Regions from separate parts of the Streptomyces sp. NPDC029041 genome, predicted to be linked through region 1. Evidence: riboswitches for the same ligand, from Rfam matches in the RefSeq annotation. Region 1 holds a riboswitch; the other holds the start of a gene.

Region 1 (5,424 bases):
GGCGTAGAACTCGAACGAGTACGTCGTCTTGCCGGCCGCGAGCATGTCGCGGACGGTGCGGGCGTGGTCCGACCTGATGGATGCGGTGCCGAGGGCCATACGGGCAGGTTAGCCAGGGGCGGTCGGTCCCCCAACCGGGGGCCGACTTTTGCCCTAATTGTCCACTTGTTGTCCATCCCTTGGACAAACCGCCGGAACTACGCCTCCCGCAGCCGCTTCGCGAACCCGGCCGCCGCGGCCCCGGGGTCCTCCGCCTCGGTGATCGCCCGGACGACGACGACGCGCCGGGCACCCGCCTCCAGGACCTGGTCGAGATTGCCGAGGTCGATGCCGCCGATGGCGAACCAGGGGCGGTCGGTCCCGAGGGCGGCGGTGTGGCGGACGAGGTCCAGGCCGGGTGCGTGGCGGCCGGGCTTGGTGGGCGTCGGCCAGCAGGGACCGGTGCAGAAGTAGTCCACACCCTGCTGGACCGCGGCCGCCTCCGCCTCGGACTCGGCGTGGGTGGAACGGCCGATCAGGACGTCGTCGCCGAGCAGCGCACGGGCGGCGGGGACCGGGAGGTCGCCCTGGCCGAGATGCAGGACGTCGGAGCCGGCGGCGTGGGCGACGTCCGCACGGTCGTTCACCGCGAGCAGCTTGCCGTGCCGGGCGCAGGCGTCGGCGAAGACGGCCAGGTGCTCCAGTTCCTCGGCGGCCTCCATGCCCTTGTCCCGCAACTGCACGATGTCGACCCCGCCGGACAGCACGGCGTCGAGGAACTGACCGAGGTCGCCCTGCCGCTTGCGCGCGTCGGTGCAGAGGTAGACCCGGGCGTCGGCGAGCTGGGCCCGTGCGGTGGCGGCGGCGGTGCCGGTCATGCGTGTCCCCCAGGGTGTCGGTGGCGTGCGGGTGCGCGTGCACGGCGTCGAGCGGGCCCGAGTGCGTGGCCCGCGTGGCGGGCGGCGCGGGGCGTACCCGCCCCGTCACCGACGCCTCGGGCACCTTACGCCTGCCCCTAGGCCCGACGCTGACGTTCGCAGCCCAGCACAGGGCGTGTCCGGCCCCGGGCCGTGACCCCTCGGGTCACGGCCCTCACGTCGGGCGGTTGTTCGGGTCCGGCTCCGCTCGCACTGTGCCGGACGGTTGTCCTGTCGCGGCCGGGTCAGACCGCGAGCGCCTGGGCGCGGCGCTTCACCTCCGTGCCGCGATTCTCGCTGAGCGCCTGCGCGGGGGTGCCGGGCAGGCTGGGGTCCGGGGTGAAGAGCCACTCCAGCATCTCTTCGTCCGTGAAGCCGTCGTCCCGCAGGAGCGTCAGGGTCCCGGACAGGCCCTTGACGACCTTGTCCCCGTCGATGAAGGCGGCAGGGACGTGCAGCGCGCGGTTCTCACCACGGCGTACGGCGATGAGCTGGCCGTCCTTGACCAGCTGCCGCACACGCGTCACCTCGACGCCGAGCTGTTCGGCGATGTCGGGGAGGGTGAGCCAGGCGGGGACGAGAGCATCGATCTTTGCGTCAATCTCGGTCACGGAAACAAGCCTGCCATTTGCCACTGACAGTCGGAAGCCGGACCGGTCCGCCCGGCGGACGCGCCGCGCCCGTCAGCGCCGCCCGGCGGCCCCCACCGAGGCGGTGGCGCCTACGCCGTCGCCGCTTTCATGGGCCTGGCCGGATCGGCCAGCAGCACCGGATTCATCGGCGTGCCGGACTCGATCAGGCGGCGTCCCTGCGCCAGGTCGCGGGGCCTGCCCACCGCCAGCAGCGCGACCAGCCGCTCGCCCCGCAGCCAGCAGACGGTCCAGGCCGGGCCGGAAGTCTCGCCCCGCCACAGGGTGGTGTCCGCGGCCGCGTGGTGCCCGGCGTACTGGACGAACCGCCCGAACTGCTCGGACCAGAAGTACGGCACCGGGTCGTAGACCGCCGGTGTCTCCCCCGTGGCCCGGCCGACGATGTTCACGGCGACCGTGCGCGGCCCCTGGAGGGCGTTGTCCCAGTGATGGATCAGCAGGCGCTCGCCGTAGCGACCCGAGGGGAAGGAGGCGCAGTCGCCGACCGCGTACACATCCGGCTCGCCCGTGCGCAGATGCTCGTCGGCCACGATCTCGCCGTGCGGGCCCAGCCCGATCCCGGAACCGGCCAGCCAGGCCGTCGCGGGGCGGGCGCCGATGCCGACGACGACCGCGCCCGCGGGCAGCCGCGAGCCGTCGTCGAGGACGACGACGCCGGGTTCGACGCGCTCCACGCGCGCGCGTGTCCGCAGGTCGGCGCCCGCGTCGGCGTACCAGTCGGCCATGGGGGCGGCGACCTCGGCGGGCAGCGCCCCGGCGAGCGGGCGTTCCGCGGCTTCGACGACGGTCACCGCGCAGCCCGCCTCGCGCGCGGCGGTGGCGAACTCGGCGCCGATCCAGCCCGCGCCGACGACCACGATGTCGTGCCGGCGGGCCAGCACGGGCCGCAGCCGCTCGGCGTCGTCGAGGGTGCGCAGCAGGTGCACGCCCGGCACGCCCTCGGTGCCGGGCAGCCGGACGGGTTCCGCGCCCGTCGCGACGACCAGGACGTCGTACGGCACGGGCCCGTCCTCGGTGTCCAGCTCGTGGTCGGCGGGGCGCAGGCCCAGCACCTCGCAGCCGAGCCGCAGTTCGATGCCGAGGGCCTCGAAGTCGACGTCGAAGGCGGAGCCCTCGGACTTGCCGAGCAGGACGGCCTTGGACAACGGGGGCCGGTCGTAGGGCTGGTGGGGCTCGGCGCCGATGAGGATCACGTCACCGGTGAAGCCCTGCTCGCGCAGCGCTACGGCGGTCTGCACCCCGGCCATGCCCGCGCCCGCCACGACGACGCGCCGCGGCGCGGACGAACCTGGTTCCTGCGTCTGCTCGCTCACCTGATCACCATAGACACCTGACGTTTCGTCAGTCAGTGCTCATGCGCCGTGACCTGCTCCACAACGCTCGTGCCGTCACCCTGCTGGGACTCCCACTCCCAGGTCTCCTCCAGCCGCACCCGCCCGTCGGGCAGCTCCACGACCGAGGAGACGCAGTGCCCGGAGGACGTGGTGCCGTCCTGCTTGAGCTGGACGTACCGGAAGTCCAGCCGGTCACCTTTCCGGGTACCCACGAGGTGCCCGCGTACGACGTCGCCACCGGTGTACTCGGCCCAGATCTCGCCCTGCCGCTCGTGGTACGTGAACCGGGTGCGGGTGCCCACCTGCCCCGGGGCCTGGTCGGCGACCGGGGCGAGGACGAGACCGTCGAGGGATCGGGCCATGGACTGAGGCTCCCTTACTGCGGGACAGGGCGTCGGGCTAGGGTGGCCAACGTAAAGCACTCGCGGGAGCCCGGACGCACCGGGCTGAGAGGGAGGCTGGCGGCCTCCGACCGTACGAACCTGATCCGGGTCATGCCGGCGAAGGGAGGGGCTGGACGCCCATGTCGCCTACGTCCACATCCACGTCCGTGTCGTCAGACGTCCTGGTCATCGGGGGCGGGATCATCGGCCTGGTCACGGCCTGGCGGGCCGCGCAACGGGGGTTCGCCACGGCCGTCGTGGACCCCGAGCCGGGCGGCGGGGCCGCTCAGGTCGCGGCCGGGATGCTGGCCGCCGTCACGGAACTGCACTACGGCGAGCAGACCCTGCTCGGTCTGAACCTCGCCTCCGCCCGGCGCTACCCGGACTTCGCCGCCGAGCTCACCGAGCTGACCGGCCGGGACCTCGGCTACCGCCGCTGCGGCACGCTCGCCGTGGCGCTGGACGCCGACGACCGGGCCCACCTGCGCGAACTGCACGCCCTGCAGCAGCAGTCGGGGCTGGAGTCGCAGTGGCTGTCGGGGCGCGAGTGCCGGCGCCTGGAGCCGATGCTCGCGCCGGGCGTGCGCGGGGGGCTGCGAGTCGACGGCGATCACCAGATCGATCCGCGGCGGCTGGCCGGGGCGCTGGTCGCCGCCTGCGAGCGGACGGGCGTGGTCTTCCGCCGTACGTGGGCAGAGCGGCTCGCCGTCGTCCGGGACCGGGCCGCGGGTGCCGTCCTGGCCGACGGGACCGAGGCGGCCGCCGGGCAGGTGGTGCTCGCCGGGGGGAGTCTCAGCGGGCGGCTCGCGGGCGTCCCGGAGGACGTGCTGCCTCCCGTGCGGCCGGTGAAGGGCCAGGTCCTGCGGCTGACCATGCCGCAGCGGCACGGGCCGTTCCTGAGCCGGACCGTGCGCGCGGTCGTGCGCGGCAGCCACGTCTACCTGGTGCCGCGCGCGAGCGGCGAGCTGGTCGTCGGGGCCACCAGCGAGGAGCTGGGCTGGGACACCACCGTGACCGCGGGCGGCGTGTACGAGCTGCTGCGGGACGCGCACGAACTGGTCCCCGGCATCACCGAGCTGCCGCTGACCGAGACCCGGGCCGGCCTTCGGCCCGGCTCTCCCGACAACGCGCCCCTGCTCGGCCCGACCGGTCTGGAGGGGCTGCTGCTGGCCACCGGGCACTACCGCAACGGCGTCCTGCTCACCCCCGTGACCGGCGACGTCCTGGCCCAGGTCCTGGCGACGGGTGAACTCCCCGAGGAGGCACGGCCGTTCACCCCGAAACGCTTCAGTCCCGCCACCGCACTCACGGAGCAGCCCGCATGAACATCTCCGTCAACGGCGAGCCCCGGGACGTCGGGCCCGGCACGGCTCTGGACACCGTCGTGAGGTCGCTCACGGCCTCGCCCTCGGGCGTGGCCGCCGCCCTCAACGAAACCGTCGTCCCGCGCACCCAGTGGCCCTCCACCCCCCTGTCCGAGGGGGACCGTGTGGAAGTCCTCACCGCCGTCCAGGGAGGCTGACCATGGCCGACGATCCGTTCGTCCTCGGTGGTACGTCGTTCACGTCCCGTCTGATCATGGGCACGGGCGGCGCGCCCAGCCTCGACGTGCTGGAGCGGTCGCTGGCCGCGTCCGGGACGGAGCTGACGACGGTCGCCATGCGCCGGGTGAACGCCTCGGTGCACGGCTCGGTGCTGTCCGTCCTGGACAGACTCGGCATCCGGGTGCTGCCGAACACGGCGGGCTGCTTCACCGCGGGGGAGGCCGTCCTCACCGCCCGCCTGGCGCGCGAGGCCCTCGGCACGGACCTGGTCAAGCTGGAGGTCATCGCCGACGAGCGCACGCTGCTGCCGGACCCGATCGAGACCCTGGAGGCGGCCGAGACCCTGGTCGACGACGGCTTCACGGTCCTGCCGTACACCAACGACGATCCGGTGCTCGCGCGGAAGCTGGAGGACGTGGGCTGCGCGGCGATCATGCCGCTCGGCTCGCCGATCGGCTCCGGGCTCGGCATCCGCAACCCGCACAACTTCCAGCTGATCGTCGAGCGGGCCCGCGTGCCGGTGATCCTGGACGCGGGCGCGGGGACGGCGTCGGACGCGGCGCTGGCGATGGAGCTGGGGTGTGCGGGCGTGATGCTCGCCTCGGCCGTGACGCGGG
Region 2 (5,424 bases), on a different contig from region 1:
GGGGCCGAGTGGGCCGCGTACGTCAGGTAGAAGGCGGTCATGACTCGCGCGTGCCCCGTCCCTCGGGGGGAACGCAGGGTTTCGCAGGCTCGGGCCCGGTCCGCGCCCAAGCCGTACGAGTCCGCGCGGCGGGGACGCCTAGTCGTCCTCGCCGCTCTGCCGTGAGCGGGAACTCCGGCCCGCACTTTGGGCCAGTTCACTGCCGAGCAGCGTGGCCTTGGCCACACCACGCGCCCAGCGCGGGGCGTCCCCCCGGGCTGTCCAGAACACGCAGACACTGCCGCCGATGACGAGCAGGACGACGACCGACAATATGAGCACGAGCATGCTCGACCCCCGTTTCTTGTGATGGTCGGCCCATCCTGCCAGGCACGCCTCGCTGCGGGTGGCCTACCGGCTGTGCCGGCACCTCACAGGTCCGACCCGTTCGCGCAGGTCGGCGCCTGAGCGAGATGACCGGAGTCCAGGCGGGGGTCCGGCTCGACGAGTGGTACGGGACGACGCATGATCGCACCCGGGCCGTCTCCGGGCCGTCCCGAGGGGCGCTCAGCGGCGACCGGTGACGGCCACCGACGACAGCCGTAGCAGCCTGGCGGCAGCCGCAGCCACCTGACGACAGCCGCAGCCACCTGACGGCCGTAGCCACCGACGGCTGCAGGTCACCCGAGCGGATCTGCGACACTGGGAGGGTTATGCCTGCACCCGGAGAACTCACATTCGTCGCCCCCCGCGGAGCCAAGAAGCCGCCGAGGCATCTCGCCGATCTCACTCCTGCCGAGCGCAAGGAGGCCGTCGCCGCGGTCGGGGAGAAGCCGTTTCGTGCCAAGCAGCTCTCGCAGCACTACTTCGCGCGGTACGCGCATGATCCGGAGCAGTGGACCGACATCCCGGCCGGCTCCCGGGGGCGGCTGCAGGAAGCGCTGCTGCCCGAGCTGATGACCGTCGTGCGGCATCTGTCGACCGACCAGGGCACCACCCGCAAGACCCTGTGGCGGCTGTTCGACGGGACGCTCGTCGAGTCCGTGCTGATGCGCTACCCGGACCGGGTGACCATGTGCATCAGCTCGCAGGCCGGCTGCGGAATGAACTGCCCGTTCTGTGCGACCGGGCAGGCGGGCCTGGACCGGAATCTGTCCACCGCCGAGATCGTGCATCAGATCGTCGACGGCATGCGGGCGCTCAGGGACGGGGAGGTTCCCGGGGGCCCGGCCCGGCTCAGCAACATCGTGTTCATGGGCATGGGCGAGCCGCTCGCGAACTACAACCGGGTCATCGGGTCCATCCGGCGGCTCACCGACCCCGAGCCCGACGGCCTGGGTCTCTCACAGCGTGGCATCACCGTCTCCACCGTCGGCCTCGTCCCGGCCATCCACCGGTTCGCCGACGAGGGCTTCAAGTGCCGTCTCGCCATCTCGCTGCACGCGCCCGACGACGAGCTGCGCGACACCCTCGTGCCGGTGAACACCCGGTGGAAGGTGCGCGAGGTGCTGGACGCCGGCTTCGAGTACAGCGCCAAGTCGGGGCGCCGGCTGTCCATCGAGTACGCGCTGATCCGGGACATCAACGACCAGGCCTGGCGCGGTGACCGGCTCGGACGGCTGCTCAAGGGCAAGCCCGTGCACGTGAACCTGATCCCGCTGAACCCGACGCCCGGCTCCAAGTGGACCGCCTCGCGACCCGAGGACGAGAAGGCGTTCGTGGAGGCGATCGCCGCCCATGGTGTGCCGGTGACGATCCGGGACACCCGTGGCCAGGAGATCGACGGGGCGTGTGGTCAGCTCGCCGCCACCGAACGGTAGTCTGACCGCCGTAAGAACATCTGCATATTCCGACAGGGGAGCGCCACAGCGCTGAGAGTGCGGCACACGGCCGCAGACCCTCCGAACCTGGCCCAGGTCATTCTGGGTAGGGAGATCGGTCATCACTCGAGCTGTTGCGCCCTGCCCGGGACCCCGGAAGTCCCGGGCGGGGCCGCGTCTTCTCCTGGTCACTCCAGGAGGAATCCAGTGCGTAACAACATCAAGCGGCTGACGGCGGCGGTCGTCGGGCTCGGCATGGCCGGCACGCTCGCCGCCTGCGGGTCGTCCGGCGGCGGCCAGGAGTCCGGCGACTCCAAGACCGTGACGCTCGTCAGCCACGACTCGTGGGCCGCGTCCAAGGACGTCATCGCGGCCTTCGAGAAGCAGTCCGGGTACAAGGTCCAGGTCCTCAAGGACGGCGACGCCGGGCAGGCCGTGAACAAGGCCATCCTCACCAAGGACAACCCGCAAGGCGACGTCTTCTTCGGCGTCGACAACACGCTGCTGTCCCGCGCCCTCGACAACGGCCTCTTCCAGTCGTACGAGGCGAAGGGATCCGACCTGATCCTGCCCGAGTACCGCGTCGACCAGGACAAGCACCGGGTCACCCCCATCGACACCGGCGACATCTGCGTCAACTACGACAAGAAGTACTTCGCCGACCGCAAGCTGGCGCCTCCGCGGACTCTCCACGACCTGGTCAAGCCCGCGTACAAGGACCTGCTCGTCACCGAGAACGCCTCCTCGTCCTCGCCCGGCCTGGGCTTCCTGCTCGGCACGGTCGCGGAGTACGGCGACGACGGGTGGGAGGGCTACTGGATGAAGCTCAAGGCCAACGGCGTGAAGGTCGTCGACGGCTGGGAGCAGGCCTACAACGAGGAGTTCTCCGGCTCCAGCAGCGGCAAGAAGGCCAAGGGCGACCGGCCGCTCGTCGTGTCGTACGCCTCCTCGCCGCCCGCCGAGGTGCTGTACGCCGACCCGAAGCCGACGGCCGCCCCGACCGGGGTCGCCGAGGGCACCTGCTTCCGGCAGGTCGAGTACGCGGGGCTGCTCAGCAACGCCGAGAACACCAAGGGCGGCAAGGCCCTCCTCGACTTCCTCATCAGCAAGAGGTTCCAGGACGACATGCCGCTCAACATGTTCGTCTACCCGGTGCGCGAGGGCGCCCAGGTGCCGCCGGAGTTCGCGAAGTACGGGCCGCAGGCGAAGGACCCGGAGACCATGGCCCCGGCGAAGATCGCCGACCACCGTGACCAGTGGGTCAAGTCGTGGATTTCACTCGTTCTGAAGTAGCCCGCAGGAGGCGCGGAAGCGCGGCGCGGCTCGGTCTGCTCACCGTGCCCGTCGCGTTCTTCGCCGTCTTCTTCGCCTACCCCGTCGCCGCGATCGTCGCGCGCGGTCTCAAGGCGGACGGGACCTGGCACCTCGGGCGGATCGGGGAGGTGCTGGCGCAGTCCGACGTCCGGCACGTCCTGTGGTTCACCACCTGGCAGGCGCTGGTCTCCACCGCGCTCACGCTGCTCGTCGCCCTCCCCGGTGCGTACGTCTTCGCCCGCTTGGACTTCCCCGGCAAGCAGGTCCTGCGGGCGGTCGTGACCGTCCCGTTCGTGCTGCCGACGGTCGTCGTCGGCACGGCGTTCCTGGCGCTCGTCGGGCGGGGCGGGCTGCTCGACGAGCTGTGGGGCGTACGGCTGGACACCACCGTGTGGGCGATCCTGCTCGCGCACGTCTTCTTCAACTACGCGGTCGTCGTCCGGACCGTCGGCGGGCTCTGGGCGCAGCTCGACCCGCGGCAGGAGGAGGCCGCGCGCATGCTCGGGGCGTCCCCGCTGCGGGCCTGGCGGCAGGTCACCCTGCCCGCGCTCGCCCCGGCCGTGGCCGCCGCCGCGCTGATGGTCTTCCTGTTCACCTTCACCTCCTTCGGCGTCGTGCAGATCCTCGGCGGGCCCACCTTCTCCACCCTGGAGGTGGAGATCTACCGGCAGACCTCGGAGATCTTCGACCTGTCCACGGCGGCCGTGCTGACTCTCGTCCAGTTCGTCGCGGTGGGCGCGATCCTCGCCCTGCACGCCTGGACCGTGCGGCGGCGGGAGACCGCGCTGCGGCTGGTGGACGCGTCCGTGACCGGGCGCAGGCCACGGGGAGCGGGGCAGTGGGCACTGCTCGGCGGGGTGCTCGTCACCGTCGCCGTGCTGCTCGTGCTGCCGCTCGCCGTGCTGGTGCAGCGGTCCCTGGGCGCGCCGGACCTCGGCTACTACCGGGCGCTGACCCGCGAGGACGGGGGAGTGTTCCTGGTCGCGCCCATCGAGGCGATCGGCAACTCCCTGTCGTACGCCGTCGCCGCCACGCTCATCGCCGTGCTGATCGGCGGGCTCGCCGCGGCCGCGCTCACCCGCCGGGACGCCGGACGGTTCGTGCGCGGCTTCGACGCGCTGCTGATGCTGCCGCTCGGGGTGTCCGCGGTGACCGTCGGCTTCGGGTTCCTGATCTCCCTCGACGAGCCGCCGCTGGACCTCAGGGCCTCCTGGATCCTGGTGCCGCTCGCGCAGGCGCTGGTCGGGGTGCCGTTCGTGGTGCGGACCATGCTGCCCGTGCTGCGGGCGGTGGACGTGCGGCTGCGGGAGGCGGCCTCGGTGCTCGGGGCCTCGCCCTGGCGGGTGTGGCGGGAGGTGGACCTGCCGATGGTGCGGCGGGCGCTGCTGATCGCGGCCGGGTTCGCCTTCGCCGTGTCGCTCGGGGAGTTCGGCGCGACGGTGTTCATCGCGCGCCCCGACCGGCCGACGCTGCCGGTGGCCGTGGCCCGGCTGCTCGGGCGGCCCGGAGACCTCAACTACGGCCAGGCCATGGCCCTTTCGACGATGCTGATGGTGGTGTGCGCGGTGGCCCTGCTGGTGCTGGAGAGGCTGCGGACGGACCGGACGGGGGAGTTCTAGATGCTGTTGAGCCTGGAAGGCGCGACGGTCCGTTTCGGCGGGACTACGGTGCTGGACGCCGTCGATCTGGAGCTCGCCGAGCACGAGATCGTGTGTGTGCTCGGGCCGAGCGGCAGCGGCAAGTCGACCCTGCTGCGGGCGGTGGCCGGGCTGCAGCCGCTCGACGCCGGCCGGATCGTGCTCGACGGGCGTGACCAGGCAGGCGTGCCCGCGCACCGGCGCGGGGTCGGGCTGATGTTCCAGGACCACCAGCTCTTCCCGCAGCGGGACGTGGCAGGCAACGTGGCGTTCGGGTTGCGGATGCGCGGCGAGCCGAAGCGGCAAAGGGCAGAGCGGGTCCAGGAATTGCTGGACCTCGTGGGCCTGCCGGGTGCGGGCCGCCGGGCCGTCGCCGCGCTGTCCGGCGGGGAGCAGCAGCGGGTGGCACTGGCCCGGGCCCTCGCGCCGAACCCGCGGCTGCTGATGCTGGATGAGCCGCTGGGGCAGCTCGACCGGTCGCTGCGGGAACGGCTGGTGGTCGAACTGAAGGAACTGTTCGGCCGGTTGGGCACGACCGTGCTCGCCGTGACGCACGACCAGGGGGAGGCCTTCGCGCTGGCCGACCGGGTCGTGGTGATGCGGGACGGGCGGATCACCCAGTCCGGTACCCCCCTGGAGGTGTGGCAGCGACCCGCCGACGCCTTCGTGGCCCG

What was found. Region 1 has a riboswitch for thiamine pyrophosphate ahead of thiO (glycine oxidase ThiO). Riboswitches for the same ligand answer to the same signal wherever they lie in the genome.
Region 2: another riboswitch for thiamine pyrophosphate. It lies ahead of AB0F04_RS26035 (thiamine ABC transporter substrate-binding protein); the one in region 1 lies ahead of thiO (glycine oxidase ThiO).

The regions. Positions count from the first base shown of each region.
Region 1 is NZ_JBEZWO010000003.1:391,500-396,923, forward strand. Features, by position in the region: gene metF (methylenetetrahydrofolate reductase [NAD(P)H]) at 1-99, opposite strand, end outside; gene thiE (thiamine phosphate synthase) at 198-857, opposite strand; gene AB0F04_RS09025 (Rv2175c family DNA-binding protein) at 1,142-1,507, opposite strand; gene AB0F04_RS09030 (FAD-dependent oxidoreductase) at 1,618-2,859, opposite strand; gene AB0F04_RS09035 (hypothetical protein) at 2,892-3,242, opposite strand; TPP riboswitch at 3,295-3,406, shown strand; gene thiO (glycine oxidase ThiO) at 3,404-4,588, shown strand; gene thiS (sulfur carrier protein ThiS) at 4,585-4,785, shown strand; gene AB0F04_RS09050 (thiazole synthase) at 4,788-5,424, shown strand, end outside.
Region 2 is NZ_JBEZWO010000010.1:115,232-120,655, reverse strand. Features, by position in the region: gene AB0F04_RS26050 (hypothetical protein) at 1-41, opposite strand, end outside; gene AB0F04_RS26045 (hypothetical protein) at 139-327, opposite strand; gene rlmN (23S rRNA (adenine(2503)-C(2))-methyltransferase RlmN) at 693-1,799, shown strand; TPP riboswitch at 1,824-1,930, shown strand; gene AB0F04_RS26035 (thiamine ABC transporter substrate-binding protein) at 2,055-3,092, shown strand; gene AB0F04_RS26030 (iron ABC transporter permease) at 3,068-4,732, shown strand; gene AB0F04_RS26025 (ABC transporter ATP-binding protein) at 4,733-5,424, shown strand, end outside.